4 regions of the Pseudomonas sp. JL27(2026) genome follow, and region 4 is predicted to be linked to each of the others. Evidence: predicted binding sites of a transcription regulator. Region 4 holds the regulator's gene; each other region holds the start of a gene.
What was found. Region 4 encodes FliA, which starts transcription of late flagellar genes. Its sites were predicted from a motif close to CTAAAGTTTNNNNNNNNNNNGCCGNTAA; they were not measured.

Region 1 (7,727 bases), 1.1 Mb from region 4:
CCGCCAAACGCGAATCCTCTGCCGTGGAAGCACTCGAGGGCGGTGACCTTGGCCCCGAGCAAACGGGGCTGGTGATTGCGCACTTCGGTGTGCAGGTCGAGGTTGAAGCCCGCGACGGCGAACTCGCCGGCCAGGTGTTCCGCTGCCACTTGCGGGCCAACCTGCCTGCGCTGGTGACTGGCGACCAGGTGGTCTGGCGTGCCGGCAACCAGGGCATCGGGGTGATCGTTGCACAATTGCCGCGCAACACCGAGCTGTGCCGTCCCGACAGCCGGGGCCAGCTCAAGCCCGTGGCCGCCAACGTCGACATGATCGTGATTGTCTTCGCCCCACTGCCCGAGCCCCACGCCAACCTGATCGACCGCTACCTGGTCGCCGCCGAACACGCAGGTATCCGCCCGTTGCTGCTGCTCAACAAGTTCGACCTGATCGACGAGCAGAACGCACCGGCGCTGAATGCCTTGCTGGCGGTGTACCGCACACTCGGCTACCCGGTGCTGGAAGTCTCGGCGCACCACGGCAATGGCATGGAGAAACTGCAAGAGCAGCTCGACGGGCGCATCAGTGTGTTTGTCGGCCAGTCCGGCGTGGGCAAGTCGTCGCTGGTCAACAGCCTGCTGCCGGAAGTCGAAACCCGCGTCGGCCCGCTGTCCGAGTTGTCCGGCCAGGGCACTCACACCACGACCACAGCGCGCCTGTTCCACTTCCCGGGCGGCGGTGAACTGATCGACTCCCCGGGGATTCGTGAGTTCGGTTTGGGCCACGTCAGCCGTTCCGACGTCGAGGCCGGCTTCATCGAATTCAACGACCTGATCGGCACCTGCCGCTTCCGCGACTGCAAGCACGACCGTGAACCCGGCTGCGCCCTGCTCAAGGCACTGGAAGACGGTCGCGTGCAACAACAGCGCATGAACAGCTACCGCTCGATCATCGCCAGCCTGCCCGAAACCAGCTACTAAGCTGTACCCCGCAGAGACAAAAAAGCCGCGATGATCGCGGCTTTTTTGTGGGTCACGGCTTGGGTGGTTCAGCCGGTTTGGCGGCATCACCCGCTTTCGGCGTCGGGTCGTCGAACAGGTTCAAGCGTTCGCGCAACTCATGGGCCGGCAACGGTTGCTGGTCGGCCGGCAGCGCGTTCGGATCGGCCGGCACTTCACCCGGGGCGCCTTGGCCCTGAGTCGGTGCTGGTTGCGGCTGCGCACCTTGCTCACCTTCGATGGCGCGCTGGGCTTTCTTCGTCAATACAACGATGTCGATACGGCGGTTGACCGGGTTGAACGGGTTTTCGCGGTCGAACAACACCGACGAAGCGTAACCCACCACCCGTGCCACTTGCTGGTCCGGATAGCTGCCTGCAACCAGCGCACGGCGAGCGGCGTTGGCACGGTTGGCCGAGAGCTCCCAGTTACCGAAATCACCGGTGCCCGAGTACGGCTTGGCGTCCGTGTGCCCGCTGATACTGATCTTGTTCGGCACCGCTTTAATGGTGTCGGCCATGGCCAGCAGGATGTCTTCGAAATACGGCTTCAAACGCGCCGAGCCTGAGTCGAACATCGGCCGGTTTTCGGAATCGATGATCTGGATGCGCAAGCCATCCGGCGTGATTTCGAACAGGATCTGATCCTTGAACTTCTGCAACTGCGGGTTTTCTTCAACCTTGTTCTGCAACTCTTGCAGCAACAGTTCGAGGCGCTCCTTCTCGACCTGTTCGGCCATGCCTTCTACCTGCTCGGCATCGATCGTCACTTTATCAGGCTGCGGCTGCGACTTGACCTCTGGGTTGAGGGTGGTCTCCGGCGCCAGCGTGGGCGTACCGCCCAGGTCGATGATGAACGGCGTGCCGCTTTCGGAGAAGCCGATCGGGTCCTTGAAGTAACCGGCGATGGCGATCTTCTGTTCCGGGGTGGCCGTGGACAGCAGCCACAGCACCAGGAAGAACGCCATCATCGCTGTCGCGAAGTCCGCGAAGGCGATTTTCCAGGCGCCCCCGTGATGCCCGCCAGCAATGCGCTTGACGCGCTTGATGATAATCGGCTGATTGTTTTCCATGCTTAGCGACCGCGAACCGCTTGTTCCAGCTCGGCGAAGCTAGGACGATGCGCCGGGTACAGCACTTTACGCCCGAACTCGACGGCCAGCGATGGAGGCATGCCTGAAGCCGAGGCGACCAGCGAGGCCTTGATGGCTTCGTAGACGTTCAGCTCTTCCTTGGCATCGTGCGCCAGCGAGTGAGCCAGCGGACCGAAGAAACCGTAGGCCGCGAGAATACCGAAGAACGTACCCACCAGTGCCGCACCCACGTGCAGGCCGATGGACTTCTGGTCACCTTCACCCAGCGAAGCCATGGTCACGACGATACCCAGTACCGCCGCCACGATACCGAAGCCCGGCATGGCGTCCGCGATACCGTTGACCGCGTGGGACGGGTGCTCCAGGTCTTCCTTGAGGCTGTAGAGTTCCATGTCGAACAGGCCTTCAAGTTCATGGGGAGCCATGTTGCCGGACGACATGATGCGCAGGTAATCACAGATGAACGCAGTCATGCGTTCGTCTTTGAGCACGGCCGGGTACTTGGCGAAAATCGGGCTGGCGGCGGCGTCTTCAATGTCGCCTTCAATCGCCATCATGCCTTCGCGGCGGCTCTTGTTAAGGATCTCGTAGATCAGGCCCAGCACTTCCAGGTAGAACGTGTGGGTGAAACGCGAACTGAACATGCTCAAGGATTTCTTGAGTACGTGCATCGTCATGTAGCCGGGGTTGGCCTGAAGGAAAGCACCCAGGGCTGCACCACCGATGATCATCACCTCGAAAGGCTGAATCAGGGCGGCAATCTTGCCGTGGGAAAGCACGTATCCGCCGAGCACGCTCGCGAATACGACAATGATGCCGATAATTTTAGCCATAGGTAGGAGAGTACTTACTGAGTCGGGTTCAAGGTCATATTCGGAAGTTAAAAAATCTCTTCTTCTACTTATCGGCAAAACTGCGCCAGACTATAGCCAGTTAAGGCGAAAAGCCAATTTGGCCCATAGCGGGCGTGTTGAAATCAAAAGTGATCGCGCCCAGCCATGGTTAATGAAACGAGCGTCCCACCTCAAAAACCGACCACTCTTCAAGGTTGGGTCCAACTCCTGGACCACGTCACTCTTCCCGTTCCCCAGGCCAGCCATGACCGGGTCTGCAAAGCCATCGCCGACAACCGCAGTTCGCTGCGCGATATCGCCGACCTGATGCAAGACAGTCCGGCCCTGGCCTTGAGCGTGATTCGCGAAGCCAACCACCATACCCACGGCAGCATGACCGGCCCGGCAGAGAACCTCGAAGTCGCGATTACGCGCCTCGGTTTGAAACGCACGGAAGAATTGCTCGCCCGCCTGCCGGCGATGCCTGAAGAGCAAATACCGGTCGCCCTGCGTCAGCTCCAGCTCATCAGCCAGCATGCCACCCAACAAGCCAACGGCCTGTTCGCCAGTCGCCTGGCGCGGCTCTGGCAAGACATCCACTGGGGCAGCCTGCTGTTTCTGTCGCCGCTGTGGCCCATGGCGCTGACCCACCCGCACCTGCTCGAAGAATGGGAGCTGCGGGTCATTCACAAACACGAGTCGGCGGCCAAGGTCGAGCGGGAGCTGTTCGGCATCCATCTGCTGGAGCTGTGCCAGACGCTGGTCGAACTCTGGCGCTTGCCGATCTGGGTGCTGCAAGGGTATCGGTTGTTGCGCAGCGAACAGCGCGAACTGGTGAAAGTGCTGCGCATTGCCCGTGACGGCGATCACCCGTTGCGCCAGCAAAATCGTCTCGACGATGACCCGACCCTGCGGCGCTGGCTGAATCAACCGGCCAACACCGTGCTGCTGGCCAACGGTCTCGCGCTTTCAGCCCATCAGGCCTGGGACAGCCCACACAGCCAACGCTGGCAGTGGCTCACCAGTCTCTATCTGCAAATGCCGATGGACGATTTGCAACAACAACTGCACCAGCAAGCCGCACAAAGCGCCCGCCAGCACGACATGGCCGACCTCTGGCATCCGGCCGAAGCCTTGCTCTGGCCGTGGGGCACGCACCACCTGCATCGCGGCCAACTGCCCGCGCCGCCACCCACCACCGAAAGCCTGGCCAAGTGGCGCAAGCAATGCGCTGAGCTACTGGTAGAACCGAGCCCGTTCAGCAACGCGATGCACCTGACCCTGGCTGCTCGCGATGCGTTGGCGGCGTGCGGTATGCGTCGGGTGATGCTGCTGATGGCCGACCGCAATCTGGCCAACCTGCGGGCACATCAAACCTATGGCCTGCCCAAGGAATGCGCGAACCTGAACCTGGTGGTCAGCCAGAGCACCGTGCTGCAACGCCTGCTTGCACAACAAGCCCAGGTGCGCCTGACGCCGGCCAACAACGCACAGTTTTCCGCGCTGCTGCCCAACAGCCTGCGCGGACTGTTCGGCGGCGATCACCTGCTGCTGCGTTCCGTGGCCAGCAATGGCCGGGTGGTCATGCTGATCGTTGCCGATCAGGGCGGCGGACCTTTTTCGGACCTGACCGTGCAAGCCTTCGGTAAAACCGCACAATGCATCGAAAAGGCCCTGCATAGCTTTACCAACCGCGGCCGTTAACGCCGCGCTTGAGCTACAATCCTCCCCTTTGTGCTCTGGAGACCTCACATGTCTGACTTCTCTGGCTTGGCGCTGGTGATCGAGCCGAGCGACCTGCTCGCCCGTCTGGACGCCCGCGAACTGATTCTGGTCGACCTGACCAGCAGCGCCCGCTACGCTGCGGGCCACATCCCCGGCGCGCACTTCGTTGACCCCAAACGCACCCAACTGGGCCAGGCGCCCGCGCCAGGACTGCTGCCGCCTCAAGCGGCGCTGGAAACCCTGTTCGGCGAACTGGGGCACAACAAGGACGCGGTCTACGTGGTCTATGACGACGAAGGCGGTGGCTGGGCCGGGCGCTTCATCTGGTTGCTGGATGTCATCGGCCACCACCGCTACCACTACGTCGACGGCGGCCTCCCGGCCTGGCTGGCGGACGGTTTGCCTGTCTCGACCGAGGTCCCGGCAGCCGTCGGCGGCCCGGTTGCGCTGACCCTGCATGACGAACCCACCGCCACCCGCGAATACCTGCAAAGCCGTCTCGGTGCCGCTGACCTGGCGATCTGGGACGCCCGCGGGCCGCTGGAGTATTCCGGCGAGAAGGTACTGGCAGCCAAGGGTGGCCACATCCCCGGCGCGGTCAATTTCGAATGGACCGCCGGCATGGACCCGTCCCGCAGCCTGCGCATTCGCACAGACATGCCGCAGATCCTCGAGTCGCTCGGGATCAGCAAAGACAAAGAAGTGATTACCCACTGCCAGACTCATCACCGCTCTGGCTTCACCTATCTGGTGGCCAAGGCCCTCGGTTATCCGCGGGTCAAGGGCTACGCCGGCTCCTGGGGCGAATGGGGCAACCACCCCGACACGCCCGTCGAGATTCAAGGTTCTTAAGGACAGTTAATGAAAAAGCGTTTGTTTATCCTCAGCCAATATCTGTTGCCCCATCACCTGCTGTCGCGTCTGGCCGGCTGCATTGCCGAATGCCGCGTGCGCTGGTTCAAGAATGCCTTTACCGCCTGGTTCGCCAAGCGTTATCAGGTGGACATGTCCCAGGCATTGGTCGAAGACCTGACCGCTTACGAGCACTTCAACGCGTTCTTCACTCGCGCCTTGAAAGACGGCGCACGCCCACTGGACCAAACACCAGGCGCGATCCTCAGCCCGGCCGACGGCGCCGTCAGCCAACTCGGCCCGATCGAACACGGCCGCGTGTTCCAGGCAAAGGGCCACAGTTTCAGCGTGCTGGAATTGCTGGGCGGTGACGCGGCGAACGCCGCCCCTTTCATGGGCGGCGATTTCGCCACCATTTACCTGTCGCCCAAGGACTACCACCGCGTGCACATGCCGCTGGCTGGCACCCTGCGCGAGATGGTCTACATCCCGGGCCGGATCTTCTCGGTCAACCAGACCACCGCCGAAAACGTTCCGGAGCTGTTCGCCCGCAACGAGCGCGTGGCGTGCATTTTCGACACCGAGCGCGGGCCGATGGCTGTGGTGCTGGTGGGTGCGATGATCGTTGCCTCGATCGAAACCGTCTGGGCCGGCTTGGTGACGCCACCCAAGCGCGAACTGAAAACCTTCCGCTACGACGAGGCCGCCCGCGCACCGATCTATCTGGAAAAAGGCGCCGAACTGGGCCGCTTCAAACTGGGTTCGACCGCCGTCGTCCTGTTTGGCCCAAATCAAGTGAAATGGGTCGAGGCACTGGCTGCCGGTTCACCGGTTGAAATGGGCCAAGGCATGGGCCTGCCAAACGCCTGACCTGAATAGAGAACTAATGTGGGAGCGGGCTTGCTCGCGAAAGCGGTGGATCAGACAACATTAATGTCGACTGACACGCCCTCTTCGCGAGCAAGCCCGCTCCCACAAAAACGCTCGGTGTTACAACTGACCGTCGCGGTCCCGCAAGCCCAGCAGATACAGCACACCATCCAGACCCAAGGTCGAAATCGCCTGTTTGGCCGATTGCTTGACCAGCGGCTTGGCACGGAACGCTACACCTAAACCTGCAATCGCCAGCATCGGCAAGTCGTTGGCTCCGTCGCCGACGGCAATCGTCTGCTCCAGACGCAAACCTTCCTTGTGTGCCAGTTCGCGCAGCAAATCTGCCTTACGCTGAGCATCGACAATCGGCTCGACCGCCACGCCCGTGACTTTGCCATCGACCACTTCCAGCTCATTGGCAAACACATAGTCGATGCCGAGCTTGGCTTGCAACTGCTTGGCAAAATAGGTGAAGCCGCCAGACAGGATCGCGGTTTTGTATCCCAGGCGCTTGAGTTCGGCGAACAGGGTTTCTGCACCTTCGGTCAGGCGCAGCGAGGCACCAATCGAATCCAGCACGCTCACGTCCAACCCTTGCAGCAAGGCCAGGCGCTCCTTGAAGCTGGCCCGGAAATCGAGTTCGCCCGCCATCGCCCGTTCGGTGATCGCCGAGACTTGCTCACCCACACCGGCGGCTTTGGCCAACTCATCAATCACTTCGGCCTCAATCAGCGTCGAATCCATGTCGAACACCGCCAGGCGCCGGTTGCGGCGAAACAGCGAGTCTTCCTGGAACGCGATGTCGACATTCAGTTCCTGGGCAACGCTGAGAAATTCGGCGCGCAATGCTTGCGGGTCAGCCGCTTCGCCACGCACGGAAAACTCGATACAGCCCTTGCCCCGATCTGCTGGCGTGTCCAGCGGCATACGTCCCGACAGACGGTCGATGTGATCGATGTTCAGGCCATACTTGGCGGTAATCGAACTCACACGCTGCAATTGTTCGGCAGTCACTTTGCGGGTCAGCAAGGTCACGATGTGACGCTTTTTACCCTGGGCACCGACCCATTGCTGGTAATCCTCTTCGGACACCGGCGTGAAACGCACCTGTTGATCCAGCTCGTAAGCCTTGAACAGTATGTCCTTGAGCACCGACTGCCCGGCCTCGGTGCCTGGAATTTCAACGAGGATGCCAAACGACAATGTGTCGTGGATCACGGCCTGACCAATGTCGAGAATGGTCACACCACCCTGAGCCAGAACACCGGTAATGGCCGCAGTCAGACCCGGACGGTCGACTCCCGTGATGTTTATCAGGACGATTTCGCGCAAGGCGCACCCCCGCAGGTGGAAAAAAACCGCATTCTACCCACT
Region 2 (7,727 bases), 1.3 Mb from region 4:
CGATTTCAATCGCCAGATGCGCGCCGCCGCCGACGGTTTGTTCAGCCTGGGGCTGGACCCTCAGGAGGACCGGGCGATGAACCTGTTCTACGGTTCAAACCTGTATGGCGGGCTCATGAGTTTCAGCCGGATTCTTGAATGCATGGACGTTTTACAGTTGCCCATGGGCGGCCCGACGGACGATGACTTCTCGGAAATTGCCCGGTTGATAGTCGACCAGCGCATCAACACCCTGGTCGGCATGCCGAGCACGCTTCAGCGCTTGTTTCTGAGTGAGCAGCAGCGTCTGCGGGCCTATGGCGGTATCAAGAAGGTATTCATGGGTGGCGAGCATGTGGGCGAGTCCAGCCGTCAGTTGATGAAGAGTTGCGGTGTGACCACGGTCCGCTCCGCCCTTTACGGGTCGGTAGATGCCGGGCCGCTGGGTCATGGTTGTGTGGATTCACCCGATGGGGTTTTCCACCTGCTCGGCGATACCCAGCACCTGGAAATTCTCGACTTCGACGACGACACGCCGGTCGGCCCTGACGACGTCGGGCGCCTGATTTTCACCTCACGCACGCGTGAGGGCCAGGTCATCAACCGGTATGACGTTGGCGACAGCGGTCGCTGGGTTGCCGGTGACTGTGACTGTGGCTTGCGAACGCCGCGTTTCGAACTGCTCCGACGGCACGGAAAATTACTGCGGGTGGCCTCGGACTTTCTTTCCGCCGACGACCTGGCACAACTGGCGGGGTGTGATGTGCAAATGGTGCTTGATTACGACGCAAACGGGACCGAATGCCTACAGGTCCGTACAGACGGTGATGCCGAAGCGGTACGCCAGCGCTTGATGAGCAACACGTCTATTTCGATTGCGGTAAACACTTCGCTGTTGCGACTGAGCGTTCAGTCGGTTCCAAAGTCTTCATTTGAACGAAACCTGCACAGCGGGAAGTCGCCGCTGATGATTGATTTGAGAAAACTTCAAAACGTCATTTAACACTTTCGCTGTATTCAATCATTCAGCGTCCTATTAAATAGAATAAGACTCACACCATGATTTATTCACTTGAACAACTTGCCTTGTATGCCCGAACACGTTCGTTATTTTATGCTTCGCACTTCATTAACGTGCCCGAAGTTGGTTTTAAACTTGAAGACTTGCCCTTGATCGATACCGGCACATTCTGGAACGACAGCCAGAACCTGGACACGTGGCCCGTACTGACAGATACCCCGCACGATGCACTGATTTTCAAAACCGGTGGTTCGACCAGCCAGGGAAAACGGGTGGTGTACACCCATGACGAATGGCAACAGATGGTACGCACGTTCGGTCAAGGTCTGGCGGCGCAGTTGACCGCTGGCGACCGGGTGGCCAACCTGTTTTTTGCCGGGGACCTGTACGCCGGTTTTCTGTTTATTCACGCGTCCCTGGCACATGTCGGCATCCCTGTCGCCGAGTTCCCCTTTACCGGCGAGGTCGACCCGACAACCCTCGCGCAGGCCATAGGCGAACATCGCATCAATGTGCTCGCGGGTGTTCCCGCGCAGTTACTGCGATTCGCCGCCTGGCTTGCGGAGCAGCAGCTCATCCTGCCGCAGGTCACGACGGTGTTGTATGGCGGCGAAAGCCTGTTCGCGGCGCAGTTGCCGATCCTTGAGCGGGTGTTCCCCAATGCCCGCATCGCCTCGGTGGGGTACGCCTGCGTCGATGCCGGACTGGTGGGGGCCAGCACCCGCGATTGCGGGCTGGGTGAACACCGTGCCTTTGATGGACACACACTCGTAGAGATTGTCGACGAGCAGACCGGTGAAGTGATTGATGAATGTGATCGCGCCGGCCTGCTGGTGATCAGCAACCTGACACGCCGGCTCATGCCGATGCTGCGCTACCCGGTCGGTGACCGTGCCTGCTGGCGTGAACCCTCGGGGAGCGCCCGACGCAAATTCGCCTTACAGGGCCGTAGCGCACTGAGCCAACGGGTGCGTGTCGGGATCGCCACGCTGTTTGCAAAAGAAATCAGCGACATCGTTCAACGACTGACGGGAAGCCTGCAATGGCAAGTGGTCATCCAGAGCGATGGCCACAAGGACCGCATCACCTTGAAATGGGCCGGGGACACAGACACCACGCCTGCCCTCGATCTGGCCTTGCGGGACACGCTGATCAATCACGACCCGGCGATCAGCCGGATGGTCGGCGATGCTCAGCTCGAGGTTCAAGTGCAGCGTTGTTCGGCGACCGCCTTGCAGCTTCACCCTCGTAGCGGCAAACACTTGCCGTTTCTGGACCTGCGCCAATACACCGTTCAACCGCCCGGGCTTATGCCATGAACACATTCAGGCTACGACGCTTGCGGCACGCGGATGCGGTGCCGGTGAGTGAATTGTTCCGTCAGGTCTACGGCCAGCGCTATGTGCAACCCGACGTGTACTTGCCCAGCATGATCAGCCAGCACAATGCGAGCGGTCACTGGTACTCACTGCTGGCGGTGGATGGCGATACGGTGGTCGGCCATGCCGCGCTGTGTCGCGACCCACTGGACCCGGCTCACGCGGAGCTGGCGTTGATCCTGGTACACCCCGACGCGCAAGGCCGACACATGGCGACCCGACTCGGGCGCGAACTGCTGCGCCGGTCATCTCGATTGGGGCTGGAAATCATCTCGATCAAACAAGTCACCAGCCATCCGTTTACCCAGAAAATGGCCCGCGCCCTCGGGTTTCACAGCACCGGGCTGCTGCCCGACTACGTGCCCTCGCCCTTCGGCAACCCGCATCAGGAAACCATCGTGCTGGGCTATGTGATGGTCAATGGACATACCCGGCCACTTCCGCCCTTGCACTGGGGCGATCGCTATCAGGCGTTGGGTAACTTGTTGACCGAGGCATTCGGGGCCCGCACAACGTTTACGCCACTGCCAGCCAAACCGTTGCAGGTTCGTCAGCACCATGAGCGAATTGAGCTGACCCTCCAGGGCCTGGACTCACAGATAATCGATCAACTGTGGCGGTTGCCTGAACATTGGCTGGTTTCTCTCAGGCTTGAGCTTTCCCGGCGATTGAGCCAACACCTTGAGGCACTGTCATTGGCAGGCTTTGTGTTTACCGGCCTGATGCCCGCAGGCCAAGGCTGGCTCGCGCTGTTGCATCGAGGCGCCAGACGCCAGCCGCTGAACCTGTACTGCCCGCACATGCAACGGCTGCATGACGACGTACAAGCGGTTGCGGTACGCCGGGAGACGCATCAGGCTCCGTCAGCCGCCTGAATCCGGGCGACAAGACGTGATGGAATTGCTTGTGTCCACGGGCCCGAAGCGGGCCCGTGGCAGGAGCATCAAACGACGCTTTTCACGCCTTTGGTGTTCGGTGGTGCAGTGGTGCCATTGCCCTTGCCGTACTCGAACAGGTTCTGCAGTACGTAAATGGCTTTCTTGTACTCGGGAATCAGACCGTTGGCGTACTTGTTGCCCTTGAGGTTGTTGTTCTGGATGGTGTCCAGTTGCGTGGCGAAGTACTCCAGCGCGTTGAATTTTTCGTCTTCTTTCTGGATGCCGAAACGGTCGAACTTGTCACCCGCATTCATCAGCGTCAGGTACGTCACATCGCTGATCAGGCCTTGTCCTTTCAAAAAGGCACTCATGCTGCCCAGTTGCTTGGGGGTGACGTTCTGCGGATCGAAACCCTTGATGTTTCTATGCAGCTTCTGGGCGTCCATCTTGGCGGTGTCCAGCGCTGCCGGATTGGTGCCCACCAACGCCAGCATCTGCCGGACCTTGGCGCTCTGGCTGACCTTTTTCCCCGAATTCGGGCTTTCACGAACCAATAGGCCGGCCTTGCTGGTCCAACCTCCAACGTTACCGATGGTCATGACCAGGCTCCTGTTTTTTGCATGTGGAAGACACAAGTCATTCGGTGCTGACATCCCTGTTGGGTGCGCATGAAAAATCCTTGTTGAGTCGATGTATGTGCCCAAGTATCGGCAGGGCACCGACCCTCTCCAACAAATATTTCCGCTTTTTACAATTTTCGTACATTTACGATACAAATCCCAAGACCCCAGGTTTTGCTAGCTAAAACAATTGTTTAACACGCTATGAAAAGCACCTGAATATCCTTTGTAACGGGTTACATACGATTCGCTGAGCGGCTTTTTCCAGCGTTCCAGCCTCGTGACCAACCGGTCGTCTGCAAGTCATCAAATCTTGTACGTTCGTACTAAAGCCATGCTTTGCGAGGCCGATAACTTCTCAAAGCTGCGACACGTCAAGCGTCGAATAACAAGAACGCTCCACAAGGACAGGCCCATGCCCGCATTGCGCACGATTCAAGCCCGCTACACCTCGTTTCTGGTCCTGTTCATCCTGGTGCTGTTCGGGTTGACCGTGGCAGGCATCAGCCAGTTGGTCGCCCCCAAGCTGCGCCACACCGAAGAACAAGTGGCGCTGAACCGCATTGGCGAAGTGGCGCAACAGATCCAGGGCGAACTGAACAAGGTTCAGGCCCAGCAACGCACCATCACCCAAACCATTCCACTGCTCGACAGCGCGACCATCGACACGGTGCTGCCGGGGCTGGTGGATCAATATGGCGAGCTGAAGGTGTTCGGCGGCGGTATCTGGCCGTTGCCCGGCCAGCGTGAGGCCGGACGCAACAAGTTCAGCACCTTCTGGCACCGCAATGCCTCGGGCCAGTTGGCGGTCAACACGTTCTGGAACAGTGACGCCGCGCCCAACTACTACGACCAGGCCTGGTACAAGGGCGGCATGCAAACGCCCCGCGGCCAATGCGCCTGGGCTGCCGCCTATAAAGATGACGCCAGTGCCGAACCGCGCACCAACTGCGCCATGGCGATCACCCGCAACGGCGTGCCGTACGGGGTGTCGACCATCGACGTGACCCTGGGCTTCTTTAACGACCTGATCGCGCGCAAGGAAAAAGACCTGGGCGCCGAGATGCTGATCGTCGAAGCCGACGGCAAGATCATCAGTAACAGTTCGCGCATCAGCGGCCCAATCGTGCTGAAAAACATCAGCGACCTCACCGCCAGTTCACCGTTTGCCGCTCAGGTGAAGACCGGGCTGGCGCGCCGCGACACCGCCCTGCAACGGGTCGAGTTCGACAATCAAGGCGTGGCGAGTACCTTCTTCATGCGCCCTATAGAAGGCACGCCGTGGTTCCTCGCCACCGCCTTGCCGACCCAACTGATTACCGCCCAGCGTGACGACGTGCTCGGCACCCTGAGCCTGCTGCAGATCCCGATGGTGATCCTGTTGGTGCTGTTGCAGATGTATGCCATTCGCCAATTGATCCAGCGCATGACCGCCCTGAAAGCCAACATCGATGCGCTGTCGACCGGCGACGCCGACCTGACCCGACGCATCACCATCCGCGCCGAAGATGAACTGGGCGCCATCGGTCACTCGGTCAATACGTTTATCGCCTACCTGCAAAGCATGATCGGCGAAGTGACCCAAGCTACCGGCGCCATGGCCACAAGCCTGGAAAAACTCCAGCAGACGTCGGCCCAGACCAACCAGATTCTGGTGCGCCACGCCTCGGAAACCGACCAGACCGTCACCGCCATCACCGAAATGAGTTCCACCGCCGACAGCGTTGCCGAGAATGCCGCCGAAACGGCTGCCTTCACCCAGCGCGCCAACGAACACGCCGACCGCTCGCGAGTGGTGGTCGGGGAAGCGTCCAGCAGCGTGATTGCCCTGATCGATGAAGTCGCCAGCGCCACGCACAAGGTCGAAAGCATGCAGCAGGATGCCCAGCGTATTACCGAAATCCTCGGGGTGATCGGGGCGATTGCCGGGCAAACCAACCTGCTGGCGTTGAACGCAGCGATTGAAGCGGCTCGGGCCGGTGAACAGGGGCGCGGTTTTGCGGTGGTTGCCGACGAGGTCCGCGCCCTCGCCGCCCGCACCCAGGACAGCACCTCGCAAATCAACGAAATGCTCAGCCGCCTGACCCAAGGTGTCAGCTCCTCGGTGACCGCCATGGAAAACACCCAGGCCAGTTGCCAATCCGCTGCCGACGCCACGGCGCGGGTGAACGCCGGGCTGGATGAAATGGCCGGCTCCGTCAGCCACATCAACAGCCTGAGCACCCAGATCGCCACGGCCGCCGAACAACAGAGCGCAGTGACCGAGGAGATCAACCGCAGCATGGTACAGATCCGCCACATGGTTGATGAGTTGGTGCAAAGCGGCCACGCCACCGAGCTCAATACCCGTCAATTGCTGGAGGCCAACGGTCGGGTCAGTTCGATCATGGGGCGCTTCAAGGTGCGTTGAGCCTGCGCCTGACAAATCTGTAATCCGCGCCTCAGTTTCCTGACAGCGCGCACGGCATAAGGTCCCCTCATTCCTGAATCATCAGGCCTGAGGGGACTTTTTCGTTATGCACGTCACACCTTCAAGACGCACCTTCATCAAGGGCCTGGCTGCCGGCAGCCTGCTGGCCGGGGTCGGGCTGTGGCACCCGCCCGCGTGGGCGCTCAAAGGCACGGGCCAGCAGTTGGCGTTGCGCGGCACCGGGTTTGACTTGTGGATCGGCGAATCACTGGTCAATTTTACCGGCGCAGCACGTACTGCGATGACCATCAACGGCGGCCTGCCCGGGCCGTTGTTGCGCTGGCGTGAAGGCGACACGGTGACGATCCGGGTACGCAACCGCTTGCAACAAGACACCTCGATCCATTGGCACGGGATCATCCTGCCGGCCAACATGGACGGCGTCCCAGGCTTGAGCTTTCAGGGCATCGCCCCGGACGGCCTCTACGAGTACCGCTTCACGGTCCGGCAAAATGGCACTTACTGGTATCACAGCCACTCCGGCCTCCAGGAACAGGCTGGGGTGTATGGCCCGCTGGTCATTGACGCTCGCGAGCCCGAGCCCTTCCAGTACGACCGCGACTACGTGGTGATGCTCAGCGATTGGAGCGACCAGGCGCCCGACCAGTTGATGCGCACCCTGAAAAAACAATCCGACTACTACAACCGCCACAAGCGCACGGTTGGCGACTTCATTGCAGACGTCAGCCGCGACGGCTGGAGCGCCACCGTCGCCAACCGCACGATGTGGGCTGAAATGAACATGAGCCCTACAGACCTGGCCGACGTCAGCGGCCAGACCTACACCTACCTGATGAACGGCCAGACGCCCGCGAGCAACTGGACCGGCCTGTTCAAGCCTGGCGAAAAACTGCGGCTGCGGCTGATCAACGGCTCGGCCATGAGTTACTTCGACCTGCGCATCCCCGGCCTGAAAATGACCGTGGTCGCGGCCGACGGGCAGTACGTGCAGCCCGTGAGCGTCGATGAACTGCGCATTGCGGTTGCCGAAACGTACGACGTGATTGTCGAACCGGGTAGTCAAGCTGCCTACACCCTGTTCGCCCAGGCCATGGACCGCAGCGGCTACGCTCGCGGCACGTTGAGCCTGAGCGAAGGCTTGCAGGCAGCGATACCCGCGCTCGACCCACGCCCGTTGATCAGCATGGCCGACATGGGCATGGACCACGGGGGCATGAGCGCCATGCCGGGCATGGATCACAGCAGCATGGCGGCCATGGGCGGCTCGATGCAGGCCCACCCGGCGTCCGAAACCGACAACCCGCTGGTGGACATGCAGACCATGAGCCCCAGCGCAAAACTCGGCGACCCCGGCATCGGCCTGCGGGACAACGGTCGACGCGTGCTCACCTATGCCGACCTCAAAAGCACCTTCGCCGA
Region 3 (7,727 bases), 1.0 Mb from region 4:
ACAGCATCGGGTCCGCGAGGGTCGCGGTGATGGCTTCGGAAATCTGGATCGGCCGCCCATAAAGGTTGCTCAAGGTGCCGAGGCGGCTATGGTCCCTGGAGTTGTCACCGGGATGGAACACCCCCACCACCACGAAGCCTTTGCGCGCCAGCGAGGTGGCAAGATCGTGAAGCGCCAGCGGAGTGCCGGTATTGCCATGGGACAGCATCAGTATCGGGAAACGGCCAATGGCAACTTTGGCGTCTTCAGTGGCCTCGATCTGATAACCCTCGACCTTGCTGGAGTGCTCTTTGCCGGTCGACGGGTAGAAGGCGATGGCGCGCATGGGTTGCAAGTCCAGCGGGTCGAGAAATCTCAGCTCATGGAAGCCAACGCTCCAATGAGGATGCGACGCAGGCGCGGCGTGCACTGACATCAGGCTGCCGAGCAGGCAGATCAGTAACACTGCACTTAGACGCATCATGGGATGCCCCACCTTGACTGCTTGATTGGAAAACCCGCTTCTCCTCCAATCCCTTGGATTAAAGGCCCTGGACCCACGCTTGGCGCGTTCAAGGCTGTTGCAGAGCGAGGCCGATAACCCTCGACTGCATAACCTGGGCCAAAACCTTAAACGCCAAAAACAGAAAACTCTGTACTCCGGTCGTTTTACGGCGACCAGAATACAGAGTCTAGTGGGTAATGCCTGAGCTATTTGCGACTTTACCGATATCTTATGCGGCAGCGAACAACTGCTCGCTGATCTGCGCCTGCGCATCGCTCATGGCTTTGCCGCGAACCTCGTCACCGTAGGCCAGGCCGTGGGCGCGGACGAACTCGATGTCAGTAATGCCCATGAAGCCCAGCATGACTTTCAAGTAGTCTTCGTGACCCACGCCGGTGGCCTGGCCCACATGCAAACCACCGGAGGTGGACACCACCACGACTTTTTTGTTGCCGCACAAGCCTTCCGGACCGGCTTCGGTGTAGCGGAAGGTCTGACCGGCAACGGCGATGCGGTCGATCCAGGCTTTAAGCTGGGTCGGAATGGTGAAGTTGTACATCGGCGCTGCAATTACCACGGCATCAGCAGCGAGGAACTCGGCCAGCGTCGAAGCGCTGAGGTCGGCTTCGTGCTGTTGCGCGGCGTTACGCAGCTCGGCAGTAGTGCCAGCAGCGACCAGCGTCGCGGCAGAAAAATGGCTGATGGCATCAGTGGCCAGGTCACGGTAAGACACCACAGCCGTTGGCTCGGCGGCTTGCCAGGCCTTGACCACTTCGCGGCTCAACTGACGGGAAGCGGAGTTATCGCCAAGGATGCTCGAATCGATGTGCAGAAGTTTCATGTGGGATCTCCAAGTGAGGATCGCCACCGGGCGATCAAGTTGGGTTAATCCTACAGACGAAACCAATAGCTGATTAGACTGCACAAATGCGATAGTTCGTCCCACTTACAGGACAATGAGGCGCACCATGCAAGACCTGAATGACCTCTATTACTTCGCCAAAGTGGTTGAAGCGGGCGGTTTCGCGGCGGCCGGGCGTTTGCTGGGGATTCCCAAGTCGCGGTTGTCGCGGCGTATAGCTGAACTGGAAGAACGCCTCGATGCCCGACTCCTGCAGCGCACCACTCGCCAACTCAAGCTGACCGCCGTCGGCGAGCGCTATCTGCGTCACTGCCAGGCCATGTTGCTGGAAGCGGAAATGGCCGACGAAGCCGTCGCCAGCATGTCCAGCGAACCACGCGGGCGTTTGCGAGTGTCATGTCCGGTGGGGTTGGCCCACGAATTCTTGCCGTCGGTCATCAGCTCTTTTCTGGAGAAGTTTCCTCAGGTGCAATTGGAGATGCAGTTGCTCAACCGCCGCGTCGACCTGGTCACAGAAGGCATTGACGTCGCATTGCGGGTTCGCGAACTCGGTGATGAAGACCCGCTGCTGGTTACCCGGCGCCTGCGTCAGGCGCAGATGATCATGGTCGCCAGCCCGGATTTTTTGCGCGAACGCACCATCAATAGCCCTGAAGACCTTAAACACGTCCCGGTGCTCGGTGCGCTGGAAGCCGACCGGATGGTCCATATGCGTATGCTCGATACTCAGGGCCAATCCGTTGAACTGACGCTGGAAGCGCGCCTGGGCATCGATGACTTCATCGTGCGCAAGGCCTGCACCCTCGCGGGGCTTGGTTTCACCCTGCTGCCGATGATGTTCTGCGAACAGGAACTGGAGAACGGCTCGCTGGTGCAGTTGCTGCCGCAATGGTCGTTGCCCGGCGGTTGGCTGATGGCCGTCTACCCTCATCGGCGCGGGCTGCTGCCGGCAGTGCGCGCCTGGATTGACCATTTGACCGAATCATTCAAAAGTTGCGGGGATCGATTGTTATGAATGCCAGAACCATGAACGAAGACGATGTGGCGCGTTTCTGCCTGGCCTTGCCCGGCGCACAGGAAGATTACAAGTGGGGCGGTGTGCGGGTGTTTTCAGTGGCCGGGAGCAAGATGTTCGCGCTGCAAAACCTGCGTGGGGAGTCACTGGCGTTCAAGGTCGACAAGGAGCTGTTTCTCGGGCACGTCGACCGCCCGGGTATCGGGCCCGCGCCGTATTTGGCGCGGGCCCAGTGGATCATCATGCAAACGCCCTACCCGCTTGGCGCCGAGGAACTGCAAGGCTTGCTGCAACGCTCTCACCAGCTGGTGGTGAGCAAGTTGCCCAAACGTGTCCAGGCCGGGTTGCTGCTATAACGCGAACGCGCCGGACAGCCGTCTCTGGCTACCAGGAAAACAGGCTGGCGCCGAGGAACAACTGGTCGACCCAAAACACCTGGTGCAGCAGCACGATGATCCAGAACACCAGTTGAAACGAGACTTTGCGGGTTTTGTGCCGGAACAGTTGCTGGGCGAGCAATGCGCCCGGCCAGCCACCGGCAAACTCGACGGCATGCAGGACCTTTTCCGGGGTGCGCCATTGATCGGCGCGGGCCTGGCGTTTGTCGTTCCAGTACAGGAAAAACGCCAACAGGCTGACCACGCCATAGGCAGCCAGCGGGATCGGCGAAATCCCGCGAAGCCACAATGACGCCGAGCCGAACAACGGCAATGCACACAGCACCAGGAAAACCAGCACCTTGAGACGCGGGTACTGAACCCCGCGCCCATTGCGTTGCTCGATCATGGCTTGGCCGCTGACCAGTCGACCCAGCCAAACTGCCAGGTCGCCAGAATCAGCAAGCCGAAGGCGATCCGATACCAGGCAAATGCCGCATAGCTGTGGCTGGCAATGAACTTGAGCAAGCCCTTGACCGCGATCATCGCGAAGATGAACGCCGTGACAAAACCGATGGCGAATACCGGCAGGTCTGCTGCCTGGAACAGGTCGCGGTACTTGTAGCCAGAGTAAACCGCGGCCCCGACCATGGTCGGCATGGCCAGGAAGAACGAGAACTCGGTCGCGGTCTTGCGGGACAAGCCAAACAACAACCCGCCGATAATGGTCGAACCGGAGCGCGAAGTACCGGGAATCATCGCAAGGCACTGGGCGAAGCCGACTTTCAGAGCGTCTTTCCAGGTGATCTCATCGACCGTTTCAGCATGCACCGTATGCTGACGACGCTCTGCCCAGAGCATGATGATGCCGCCCACCACCAGTGCACTGGCGACCGTGATCGGGTTAAACAGGTATTTGTGGATCAGGTCGGCAAAAATCACCCCCAATACCACGGCCGGCAGGAACGCGATCAGTAGGTTGACGGTAAAACGCTGAGCCGTGCGCTGGGTCGGCAAACCCGTGACGACGTCGAGGATCTTGCGGCGAAACTCCCAGACCACGGCCAGAATGGCGCCCAGTTGGATGATGATGTTGAACGCCATTGCCCGTTCGCCACCGAAGTTAAGCAAATCGGCAACGATAATCTGGTGTCCGGTGCTGGAAATCGGCAAGAACTCGGTCAGCCCTTCCACAATGCCAAGAATCAATGCCTGTGCGGCGGTCCAAAGATCCATCAATCCCCCATGAAGCTATGCCCCCAGGCACGCCCCTTTCGATATTTTTTATAACGTTCACTGCGCTCAGCGTAGTTCATTCGAGCCGCGCAAGGATCAACAGAAAACCGTCAAAATTCCGTGAAAAATCAGCGTTAATTCAGGTTTTCCCATGCGGGGCCGAGATCCTATCAGACACGCCCGAATAACGCTGCCGCGTTATTGGACTTGAGTAGGGTTGGCGTCACGCCCAAAGCGTGATTGGATGCTGGCGCTCGTTTATGACAAGAAAAAGAACACGGAGTAACAACCTATGAATAGCTTGCGCAGTGTGTCGATCAGCCGTCGGTTATGGCTCATCCTGATTGTGGCTGTGCTGATGCTATTGACCTTGGGCGTGTTGATGCTCAAACAGATCCACGACGACTTGTATCAGGCCAAGGCACAGAAAACCCAGCATGTGGTGCAGACCGCCAGTGGCATCCTGGCTTACTACCATGACCTGGAGACCGCCGGCACGCTGACCCGTGAAGCCGCGCAAAAACAGGCCCTGACGGTGGTTCGCGGCTTGCGGTATGACCAGAGCGACTATTTCTGGATCAACGACCTGACACCCGTCATGGTCATGCACCCGGCCAACCCGAAACTCGAAGGCCAGAACCTGTCGGCCATCAGGGACCCGGACGGCTTTGCAGTGTTCAATGAAATGGTCTCCATCGCCAAGGCCAAAGGCGCCGGCATGGTCGACTATCGCTGGCCGAAACCGGGTGCCAATGCCCCGGTGCAGAAAACCTCCTATGTGAAACTCTTCGAACCCTGGGGCTGGATCATCGGTTCCGGGGTGTACATCGATGACATGCAGGCCGAATTCAATGGCCAGGTCTGGGAAGCCGCGCTGATGGGGCTGGCGATTGCCCTGATCATGGCGCTGTCGGTGATTCTGATCGCCCGCAGCATCGTGCGCCCCTTGCAGGAAGCCGTGAATGCCATGGCCAACATCGCCAGCGGTGAAAGCGACCTGACGCGCAGCCTCGACACCCACGGCCAGGATGAAGTGACCCAACTGGCCCGACACTTCAACGCCTTCACCGCCAAGTTGCGCCTGGTCGTCAGCCAGCTACAGGTCAGTGCCGGTGCTCTGGGGCAGTCGTCGAACGAGCTGGGTAACGACGCGACGCAAGCCCAGCAGCGCAGCCAGCAGCAATCCCAACAAATGGAACTGGTGGCGACCGCCATCAACGAAGTCACCTACGGCGTGCAGGACGTGGCCAAGAACGCCGAGAAGGCGGCCAGCGAAATGCGCGACGCTGAAGCTCAAGCCCAACAGGGCCAGGTAAACATCGACAACAGCTTGCAGCAGATCGACCAGCTCTCGGGCACCATCGACCAGGCTGTCGAGGTCATTCGCACCCTGGCTGCCGAAAGCACGCAAATCGGCAGCGTCCTGGAAGTGATCCGCTCGATTGCCGAACAAACCAACCTGCTGGCGCTCAACGCCGCCATTGAAGCCGCCCGCGCCGGTGAACAGGGTCGCGGCTTTGCGGTGGTCGCCGACGAGGTTCGCCTGCTGGCGCAACGCACGCAGAAATCCACGGCCGAAATTCAGTCGATGATCGAGCGCCTGCAAAATCATTCGGAAGCGGCCGTCAAAGTGATTGGCGACAGCAGCCGCGCGTCGCAATTGACCATCGAACAGGCCGGCCTGGCCGGCGCCAGCCTGAATGCCATCGGCCAGGCATTGCGTAACCTCAATGGGCTGAACGCCTCGATTGCCAGCGCGACACTGCAACAGGCCCACGTGGTCGAAGACATTAACCAGAACGTCACGCAGGCAGCCGGGCTGTCCCACAGCACCGCAATGGCAGCGGAGCAGTCGAGCATCGCCAGCGGGCACCTCAAGGAACTCAGCGTTCAACTGAACGAGTTGCTCAAACAGTTCCGCGTCTGAGCGCCCTTCCCCATGACCGCTGTGCAGGCGGCCATGGGGAATCTTTCGCTGCCTGAGACCCCCTCGCCATACGCCCCGCCTGCGTTACAATCCGCACCCTCTTCGACTTCCCCCAAGGAACCACCATGTCCGGGCTTGAACTGTTTGCCGCTGCACTCGGCGTGATCGCCGTCTGGCTGACAGTCAAACAGAACCCCTGGTGCTGGCCGATCGGGCTGGTGATGGTGTTGCTCTACAGCTGGATTTTCTTCGAGGTCAAACTCTATTCAGACATGCTGTTGCAGGTGATCTATGCCGCACTGCAGCTGTATGGCTGGTGGCAATGGACCCGCGCCGGCAAAGCCCATCACGGGCGAGAAGTGACGTGGCTCGGCCGTACCGCCATGCTGCAAGGGCTGGCAGTCGGGGCCGTTGGCAGTCTGTTGCTCGGCGCGGCCATGGCCTTCTGGACCGACGCCGCCCAGCCCTGGCTGGACGCCGCCCTGACCGGTTTCAGCCTGGTGGCGCAACTGTGGATGGCGCAAAAACGCGTGCAATGTTGGCCATTGTGGATCGCCGTCGATGTGATCTTCGTCGGCCTGTTCATCTACAAAGGCCTGTACCTGACGGCCGCCCTTTACGGCTTGTTCACGCTGCTGGCCGTGCAAGGCTGGCGCGAATGGCAGGCCGATCCGGCGCTGCGCACATGAAAGTACTGGTCCTGACCGGTCCCGAGTCCAGCGGCAAGAGTTGGCTGGCCGCTGAATTACAGCAGCACTTTGGTGGGCTGCTGGTCGGCGAGTATGTGCGCTATTTCATCGAACAGAACCCCCGAGACACCTGCCTGGCCGACATCCCCGAGATCGCCCAGGGTCAATTGTCCCGGGAAGACGAAGCACGTGCCCAGGCCCCGGCGCTGCTGATCCTCGACACGCATCTGCTGAGCAACCTGCTCTGGAGCCAGACCCTGTTTGGCGACTGCCCCGCCTGGGTCGAGCAAGCCTTGCTGATGCGTCGCTATGACCTGCACCTGCTGCTGTCCCCGGAGCAGGTGGACTGGACCGACGATGGTCAACGGTGTCAGCCCGCACTGGCTGAGCGCCAGGCATTCTTTCAAGCCACTCACGCCTGGCTTGAGCAGCATCAGCAGGTTTTCCAGGTGATTGAGGGCGACTGGCTGGCGCGACGCGAGCAAGCGTTTAGTGCCGTGGCACGGCTGCTGACCATTTAGCCCCAGTGTTCGGCACATTCAGCCGACGAAAACCGCCAATGTGTCCATTCCGGAAACACTCGGCCATGACTGAAAGGCCTATGCAAAGCCTCTTCATCGTACTGTCACACCGACTGTTAAAGGCTTGAAACACACCTCTGTAAACCGCTGATCTAGAGCATTGCGCCGCTTATGGCTCATTGCCTGACAAGCCAGCTGTATCACCCGTGATACAGCTGCAATGCGCCTACTCTGCTATTTACAGTTAACTCATTGATTCTCTGATAAAAATAAAAAGCGGCACAGCTTCTGCTCTCTCCTTCACAACGCTGACCAGGGCCAGCGTGTACAAGAAGAAGGAGTGCCGACGTGGCGACAATCAATAACAAAAGCTTTACCCGCCTCCTGCTGCTTGGATGTGCATTCAGTTCCGTCATCAGCCTGCCGGTGTTCGCAGACGGCAATGGTGTGATCGTCCTGCAACGTGACGTGCAACCGACGCCGATTGGTAGATCACGTGACAAAGACCCCTACCCCAACACCGTCAACGCCAACCCATCGGCCCGCGTTGTTCAAACCACCGGCTCCGAACTCAATGATGGCGAATTTGCTGGCGTCAGCAGCGGCTCAAGCATTA
Region 4 (7,727 bases):
GCCTTGGCAACAGGTGCAGCCACTGCCGCCGTAGCCGAACCGGCCACTTCGGTGAACTTGCCTTTGCCGTGTAACTCGTCGAGCAGCGATTCGAACTCGTGATCGGAGATCAGGTCGCTGCCGGCTGCAGCCGCGGTCGGTGCCGCTTGTGCCGGAACCGAAGCAATGGCCGAGTCCAGCGCATCAACGGCAAAGGTGCCTTTGCCGTGCAACTGGTCGAGCAACGCTTCAAATTCGTCGTCGGTAATATCGGTATTGGCTGGCGTCGATGCAGGTGCCGCCGGCACTGCCGGTGCTACCACGGCATCCACCGCGAACTGACCTTTGCCATGCAGTTGGTCGAGCAAGGACTCGAACTCGGCATCGGTAATTTCATCACTGCCTGGCGCAGCAGCTTCTGCCGCAGCCGCTGGGGCTTCGGCCTGCTCCTTGACTGCATTCAGCGAGTCGAGCAGTTGTTCGAATTCGTTGTCGGTGATGTCGCCCGATTCGCTTTCAGCGACCGGTGCCTCAACCACTTCTTCGACCACGGGCGCAACCTCGGCCGAGGCCGGTTCGGCCAGGCGAGCCAATGCCGCCAGCAGCTCCGGCGTCGCTGCCGTGATCGGTGCACGCTCGCGGACTTCGCTGAACATGCTGTTCACCGCGTCGAGCGCTTCGAGAACCACGTCCATCAATTCCGAGTCGACGCGACGTTCACCCTTGCGCAGGATGTCGAACACGTTTTCGGCGATGTGACAGCACTCCACCAGCTCGTTGAGCTGGAGGAAGCCGGCGCCCCCTTTTACAGTGTGAAAACCGCGAAAAATTGCATTGAGCAAGTCCGCATCATCCGGTCGGCTTTCAAGCTCGACCAGCTGTTCGGACAGTTGCTCTAGAATTTCGCCGGCCTCAACCAGGAAATCCTGAAGGATCTCTTCATCGGCGCCGAAGCTCATTAATGGGGTGCTCCTACAGGTCTAAACCTAAAATCCAAGGCTGGAAAGCAAATCGTCCACATCGTCCTGACCGGACACAACGTCTTCACGTTTATCGGCATGAATCTGCGGACCTTCACCCTGCGTGAGATGTTTTTGTGGATCTTTTTCGGCCAACATCGCTTCGCGGTCATGTTCGATGCCTGCAAAGCGGTCGACTTGACTGGCCATCAGCACGAGTTTGAGCAGATTGCTTTCGACTTCGGTGACCAATTGGGTCACACGCTTGATGACTTGCCCGGTGAGGTCCTGGTAGTCCTGAGCCAGCAGAATGTCATTGAGGTTGTTCGACACGGTCTGAGTGTTCTCGACGCTGCGCGTCAGGAAACCGTCAACGCGCCTTGCCAGCTCACGAAATTCCTCGGCACCGACTTCACGCCGCATGAACCGGCCCCAGTCCGCACTCAAGGCCTGGGCATCAGTGCTCAGGCCATTGACCAGCGGGGTGCTGTTCTCGACCAGGTCCATGGTGCGATTGGCTGCGGCCTCGGTCAGCTTGACCACATAGGACAGGCGTTCGGTGGCATCCGTGATCTGCGACACTTCCTCGGCTTGAGGCATGTGCGGGTCAATCTGAAAATTGACGATCGCGCTGTGCAGCTCGCGAGTGAGCTTGCCAACTTCCTGGTACAGGCCGCGATCACGGGTCTGATTGAGCTCATGGATCAGTTGCACCGCGTCACCGAACTTGCCTTTTTCAAGGCTGTCGACCAGTTCGCGGGCATGTTTTTTCAGGGTCGATTCAAAATCGCCCTGTGAAGATTCGTTGTGCTCCATAGCTCCCCCGTGGCGGATGCATCAACCGATGCGTTCGAAGATTTTTTCGATCTTGTCTTTCAACGCCTGGGCCGTGAAGGGTTTGACCACATAGCCGTTAACGCCGGCCTGAGCCGCTTCGATGATCTGCTCGCGCTTGGCTTCAGCGGTCACCATCAGTACAGGCAGGTGCTTGAGCTTTTCATCGGCACGCACGTGACGCAGCAGATCGATACCGGTCATGCCAGGCATGTTCCAGTCTGTTACCAGAAAGTCGATGCTTCCGCTGTTGAGCACAGGGATGGCGGTAATGCCGTCGTCTGCCTCGACCGTGTTGGTGAACCCAAGGTCACGCAACAGGTTTTTTATGATCCGCCGCATCGTTGAGAAGTCATCAACGATGAGGATTTTCATGTTCTTGTCCAATTCGACCTCCAAGCAGTCTTAAACGCGCTCAGCACCTGAACGCGCCATTTCAATCAATCCGGCGTAACACTCAACGACTGTCTGGAGTACAACGGGCCGAGACCGGTTCAGCCTAAGCCGTACCAGCCTCGTTCGCAGCGCCCCACACGGCCTGTCAACGCGCTCGCCACTCCCCCAAACGCCCCCGCAAACGGGCCGCGCACTGGCTGTGTAACTGGCTGACCCGCGATTCGCTGACCCCCAGGACCTCACCGATTTCCTTGAGGTTCAGCTCTTCGTCGTAGTACAGCGCCAACACCAGTCGCTCACGCTCCGGCAAATTGGCAATCGCGTCCGCCAGCGCAGCCTGGAAACGTTCGTCTTCCAGGTCACGCGACGGCTCGAGATGAGCACTCGCGCCATCCTCATGCAGCCCTTCATGCTCGCCGTCCTGCAACAGATCGTCGAAGCTGAACAGCCGGCTGCCCAAGGTGTCGTTCAAAATCCCGTAATAATCATCGAGACTCAATTGGAGTTCGGCCGCAACCTCGTGATCTTTAGCGTCACGGCCGGTTTTAGCTTCAATCGAGCGAATTGCGTCGCTGACCATGCGGGTATTGCGGTGGACCGAACGCGGCGCCCAGTCCCCCTTGCGTACTTCATCGAGCATCGCCCCACGTATGCGGATACCCGCATACGTCTCGAAGCTTGCGCCTTTGCTTGCGTCGTACTTGGTCGACACTTCGAGCAAGCCGATCATCCCGGCCTGGATCAAATCCTCGACCTGGACACTGGCCGGCAGGCGAGCCAGCAGGTGATAGGCAATACGCTTGACCAGTGGCGCATAGCGCTCGATCAATTCGTACTGGGCGTCACGTGCCGACTTTTTGTAAAGGTTGTAACCGCTGGCTGTCATAGCACAGGTCCTGCCGTTTGTTGCACGAGACGCTCGACGAAAAACTCCAGGTGCCCGCGCGGGTTGGCAGGCAACGGCCAGGTATCGACCTTCTGTGCAATGGCCTTGAACGCCAGCGCGCACTTGGAACGCGGAAAGGCTTCATAGACCGCACGTTGCTTCTGCACTGCCTTGCGCACGCTCTCGTCGTAGGGAACGGCACCGACGTATTGTAAGGCGACGTCCAGGAAGCGGTCCGTGACCTTGGTCAACTTGGCGAACAGATTGCGGCCTTCTTGCGGGCTTTGCGCCATGTTGGCCAGCACGCGGAAGCGATTCATGCCGTAATCGCGGTTAAGCAGCTTGATCAGGGCATAGGCATCGGTGATCGAGGTCGGTTCATCGCAGACCACCAGCAAAACCTCTTGCGCGGCGCGGACAAAACTGACTACCGAGTCACCAATACCGGCAGCGGTGTCTATGACAAGCACGTCGAGGTTGTCGCCGATATCGCTGAAGGCCTGAATCAGGCCGGCATGCTGGGCAGGGCTCAGGTGAACCATGCTCTGGGTGCCGGAAGCTGCCGGAACGATACGAATACCGCCAGGCCCCTGCAATAACACGTCGCGCAGCTCACAACGGCCTTCGATGACGTCGGCCAAGGTATGTTTGGGTGTCAGCCCCAACAGGACGTCGACGTTCGCCAGACCCAGATCGGCATCCAGCAGCATGACGCGCCTGCCAAGCTCGGCGAGAGCCAGGGACAAGTTAACTGACACGTTAGTCTTCCCGACGCCACCTTTGCCGCCGGTCACCGCGATCACCTGTACGGGATGCATGCTGCCCATGTTCTTTCTTTACCTTGTCTTGCTTAGACGCGGGCTACATAACTGGCTGCGCGTTCACACTGGAACAATGCATGGCAGTCCGTCGATGTAGGTACAAATCTATTCATTAATACCTCAGCCAACCCGCTTGGTCGGGCTGTGGTAGAGATCAGCGAACATGTCAGCCATGGCTTCTTCGCTGGGTTCTTCCTGCATTTGCACACTGACGGCGCGGCTGACCAGTTGGTGGCGGCGCGGCAGGTGCAGGTCATCCGGGATACGCGGCCCATCCGTGAGATAGGCAACGGGCAATTCATGACTGATGGCCAGGCTCAACACTTCGCCCAGGCTTGCCGTTTCATCCAGTTTAGTCAGGATGCACCCGGCCAGCCCGCAGCGCTTGTAACTGTGATAAGCGGCGGTCAGTACCTGCTTCTGGCTGGTGGTAGCCAGAACCAGATAATTCTTCGACTTGATGCCACGCCCGTTCAGGCTTTCCAACTGCATGCGCAATGCCGGATCGCTGGCTTGCAGGCCGGCGGTATCGATCAACACCACACGCTTGCGCAGCAGCGGATCGAGGGCTTGCGCCAGGGACTGGCCCGGATCGACATGGGTCACGGAAACGTTGAGGATCCGGCCCAGGGTCTTGAGCTGTTCCTGCGCACCAATACGGTAGCTGTCCATGCTCACCAGCGCGATATTTTGCGCGCCGTACTTGAGCACATAACGGGCAGCCAGCTTGGCCAGGGTCGTGGTCTTGCCCATGCCGGCAGGGCCGACCATGGCAATCACGCCACCTTCTTCAAGCGGTTCGATTTCAGGCGTGCTGATCATCCGCGCCAGATGCGCCAGCAGCATGCGCCAGGCTTGGCGAGGCTCTTCGATTTCGGTAGTCAGCTCCAGCAAATCGCGGGACAACGGGCCGGAGAGACCAATACGTTGCAGGCGACGCCAGAGGTTGGCCTGGGCCGGACGGCTGCCTTGCAGTTGATTCCAGGCCAGGGAGCCGAGCTGGACTTCCAGCAACTCACGCAGGCCGTTTAGCTCGAAACGCATCGAGTCGAACGCGCGCGGATCAACGCCGGTGCTCGCCGCAGGGGCAGGCGCCGGACGCTTGGGTTCAGCGTAGGTCGGCTCAATCAGCGGCTCGGCCGCGGTCAGCGGCAAACCGGCGAACAACTGCCGATTGGTACTCGCGTCGCTGTCGCCACGCAGGCTCAGCTCGGCTTGAGCCGTGACAATGCGTGACTGGGTCTTGCGCAACTCGTCTTCGAGCTCGATGTTCGGCACACGCGGCGCCAGAGCCGACAGCTTGTAATCCAGGGCAGCCGTCAACTCGACACCACCGGCGATCCGGCGATTACCAATAATGGCGGCATCAGCGCCCAGCTCATCACGAACCAGTTTCATGGCCTGACGCATATCGGCGGCGAAAAAACGCTTAACTTGCATAAACCACTACCTCAGCCGTTGGGCCCTACTGTCGCAACGATGGTCACTTGCTTGTTGTCCGGGATTTCCTGGTACGCCAACACGTGCAAACCAGGAACCGCCAGACGTCCGAATCGCGAGAGCATGGCGCGAACCGGACCGGCTACCAGCAGAATCACTGGATGACCTTGCATCTCTTGTCGCTGCGCGGCTTCGATCAACGAACGCTGCAGCTTCTCTGCCATGCTTGGCTCCAGCAGAACGCCCTCTTCCGAGCCTTGTCCTGCCTTCTGCAGACTATTGAGCAATATTTGTTCCAACCTTGGCTCCAAGGTGATCACAGGCAGCTCAGACTCAGTGCCTACAATGCTTTGGACGATGGCGCGCGACACGCCGACGCGGACGGCGGCCACCAGCGCGGCGGTATCTTGACTCTTGGACGCGTTGTTCGCGATGGCTTCGGCGATGCTGCGAATGTCCCGCACCGGAACCTGTTCAGCCAACAACGCCTGCAAGACCTTGAGCAACTGCGACAGCGAGACAACTCCCGGCACCAGCTCTTCGGCGAGTTTGGGCGAGCTTTTGGCCAGCAACTGCATGAGTTGCTGGACTTCTTCGTGGCCGATCAGCTCACTGGAGTGCTTGTACAGAATCTGGTTGAGGTGGGTGGCCACCACGGTACTGGCGTCAACCACGGTATAACCGAGGGACTGGGCCTGGGCGCGTTGACTGATCTCGATCCACACCGCCTCCAGACCAAAGGCCGGATCCTTGGCGGTAATGCCGTTGAGCGTGCCGTAGACCTGGCCCGGGTTGATCGCCAGTTCGCGGTCCGGGTAAATCTCGGCCTCTGCCAGGATCACCCCCATCAAGGTCAGGCGATAAGCGCTTGGCGCAAGGTCAAGGTTGTCGCGGATGTGCACGGTCGGCATCAGGAAGCCCAGATCCTGGGAGAGCTTCTTGCGCACACCCTTGATCCGCGCCAGCAACTGGCCGCCCTGGTTACGGTCCACCAGGGGAATCAACCGGTAGCCGACCTCCAGGCCAATCATGTCGATCGGCGTGACGTCATCCCAGCCCAGCTCCTTGGTTTCCATGGCGCGGGCCGGCGAAGGCAGCAGTTCCTGCTGACGCTGAACCTCGGCCAATGCCTGAACCTTGACGGTGTTTTGTTTTTTCCAGAACAGGTACGCGGCCCCGCCAGCTACCGCCGCCATGCTCAGGAAGGAAAAGTGCGGCATGCCGGGCACCAGCCCCATGACCGCCATCAGACCGGCCGCCACCGCCAGCGCCTTGGGCGAAGCGAACATCTGCCGATTGATCTGCTTGCCCATGTCTTCCGAACCAGAAGCACGGGTCACCATGATCGCCGCAGCGGTCGACAGCAACAGTGATGGCAATTGCGCCACCAAACCGTCACCGATGGTCAGCAAGGCGTAAACCTTGCCCGCATCGCCGAAAGTCATGTTGTGCTGGAAAATACCGACCGCCATGCCGCCGATCAGGTTGATGAACAGGATCAGCAGGCCCGCGATGGCGTCACCGCGAACGAACTTGCTGGCACCGTCCATCGAACCGTAGAACTCAGCCTCCTGGGCCACTTCCATACGGCGCAGCTTGGCCTGGTTCTGATCGATCAGGCCGGCGTTCAAATCGGCGTCAATCGCCATTTGTTTGCCGGGCATCGCATCAAGGGTAAACCGCGCGCTCACTTCGGAAATTCGTCCGGCGCCCTTGGTCACCACCACGAAGTTGATGATCATCAGGATCGCGAAGACTACGATACCGACCACGTAGTTACCGCCGATCACCACCTCACCGAAGGCCTGGATCACCTTACCGGCGGCGGCGTGGCCATCCTGACCGTGGAGCATCACCACGCGGGTCGAGGCCACGTTCAGCGCCAGTCGCAACAGCGTGGCGACCAGCAGGATGGTCGGGAACACCGCGAAATCCAGCGGCCGCAAGGCATAGACGCAGACCAGCAACACAACAATCGACAGCGCGATGTTGAACGTGAAGAACACGTCGAGCAGGAACGGCGGGACCGGCAACATCATCATGGCCAGCATGACCAACAGCAACAGCGGCACACCCAGATTGCCTCGACTGAGGTCTGCCAGGTTGCTGCGGGCATTGTTGATTAACTGAGAGCGATCCACCGGCTTTCCTCGTTCCTTAAAGCAAACTTTTGACGCCCGAAGCAGGCGCAGGGCGGCTACTGCAAGAAGCCTTCCAACTTTTGCCAAGAGCGGAAATAGAGGTGCGCCTGAGAGAGTTTGATCGCCCGAACCGGAGCATCACGGGCCAACCTATCAGTTCTGCTAGTACCCATCCCTCACGATTTTCTCAATACTCAACGCCTGCACTCAGAACCGTCGAGGCGCTCATTCCATGCCAACCCAACGCGACACACTGCTCTGCCGTTATCGC

Region 1: the regulator FliA is predicted to act here: its motif matches at 2,972-2,999, upstream of motA (flagellar motor stator protein MotA).
Region 2: the regulator FliA is predicted to act here: its motif matches at 4,204-4,231, upstream of AC1Z1G_RS14065 (methyl-accepting chemotaxis protein).
Region 3: the regulator FliA is predicted to act here: its motif matches at 4,113-4,140, upstream of AC1Z1G_RS12760 (methyl-accepting chemotaxis protein).

What each region holds. Positions count from the first base shown of each region.
Region 1 covers NZ_CM167794.1:629,157-636,883, reverse strand. Annotated here, with positions in the region: gene rsgA (small ribosomal subunit biogenesis GTPase RsgA) at 1-959, shown strand, start outside; gene motB (flagellar motor protein MotB) at 1,012-2,049, opposite strand; gene motA (flagellar motor stator protein MotA) at 2,052-2,903, opposite strand; gene AC1Z1G_RS02840 (HDOD domain-containing protein) at 3,069-4,607, shown strand; gene rhdA (thiosulfate sulfurtransferase) at 4,656-5,480, shown strand; gene asd (archaetidylserine decarboxylase) at 5,490-6,350, shown strand; gene serB (phosphoserine phosphatase SerB) at 6,471-7,685, opposite strand.
Region 2 covers NZ_CM167794.1:3,112,971-3,120,697, forward strand. Annotated here, with positions in the region: gene AC1Z1G_RS14045 (acyl-CoA reductase) at 1-982, shown strand, start outside; gene AC1Z1G_RS14050 (AMP-binding protein) at 1,039-2,319, shown strand; gene AC1Z1G_RS14055 (GNAT family N-acetyltransferase) at 2,316-3,254, shown strand; gene AC1Z1G_RS14060 (hypothetical protein) at 3,323-3,856, opposite strand; gene AC1Z1G_RS14065 (methyl-accepting chemotaxis protein) at 4,293-6,287, shown strand; gene AC1Z1G_RS14070 (copper resistance system multicopper oxidase) at 6,394-7,727, shown strand, end outside.
Region 3 covers NZ_CM167794.1:2,810,140-2,817,866, reverse strand. Annotated here, with positions in the region: gene AC1Z1G_RS12790 (alpha/beta hydrolase family protein) at 1-463, opposite strand, end outside; gene AC1Z1G_RS12785 (FMN-dependent NADH-azoreductase) at 714-1,325, opposite strand; gene AC1Z1G_RS12780 (LysR substrate-binding domain-containing protein) at 1,453-2,361, shown strand; gene AC1Z1G_RS12775 (MmcQ/YjbR family DNA-binding protein) at 2,358-2,717, shown strand; gene AC1Z1G_RS12770 (DUF1294 domain-containing protein) at 2,746-3,147, opposite strand; gene AC1Z1G_RS12765 (undecaprenyl-diphosphate phosphatase) at 3,144-3,974, opposite strand; gene AC1Z1G_RS12760 (methyl-accepting chemotaxis protein) at 4,267-5,901, shown strand; gene pnuC (nicotinamide riboside transporter PnuC) at 6,027-6,590, shown strand; gene AC1Z1G_RS12750 (AAA family ATPase) at 6,587-7,111, shown strand; gene AC1Z1G_RS12745 (hypothetical protein) at 7,460-7,727, shown strand, end outside.
Region 4 covers NZ_CM167794.1:1,773,402-1,781,128, reverse strand. Annotated here, with positions in the region: gene AC1Z1G_RS08000 (chemotaxis protein CheA) at 1-938, opposite strand, end outside; gene AC1Z1G_RS07995 (protein phosphatase CheZ) at 966-1,754, opposite strand; gene AC1Z1G_RS07990 (chemotaxis response regulator CheY) at 1,776-2,147, opposite strand; gene fliA (RNA polymerase sigma factor FliA) at 2,314-3,054, opposite strand; gene fleN (flagellar synthesis regulator FleN) at 3,051-3,881, opposite strand; gene flhF (flagellar biosynthesis GTPase FlhF) at 3,996-5,315, opposite strand; gene flhA (flagellar biosynthesis protein FlhA) at 5,327-7,456, opposite strand; gene AC1Z1G_RS07965 (RHS repeat-associated core domain-containing protein) at 7,689-7,727, shown strand, end outside.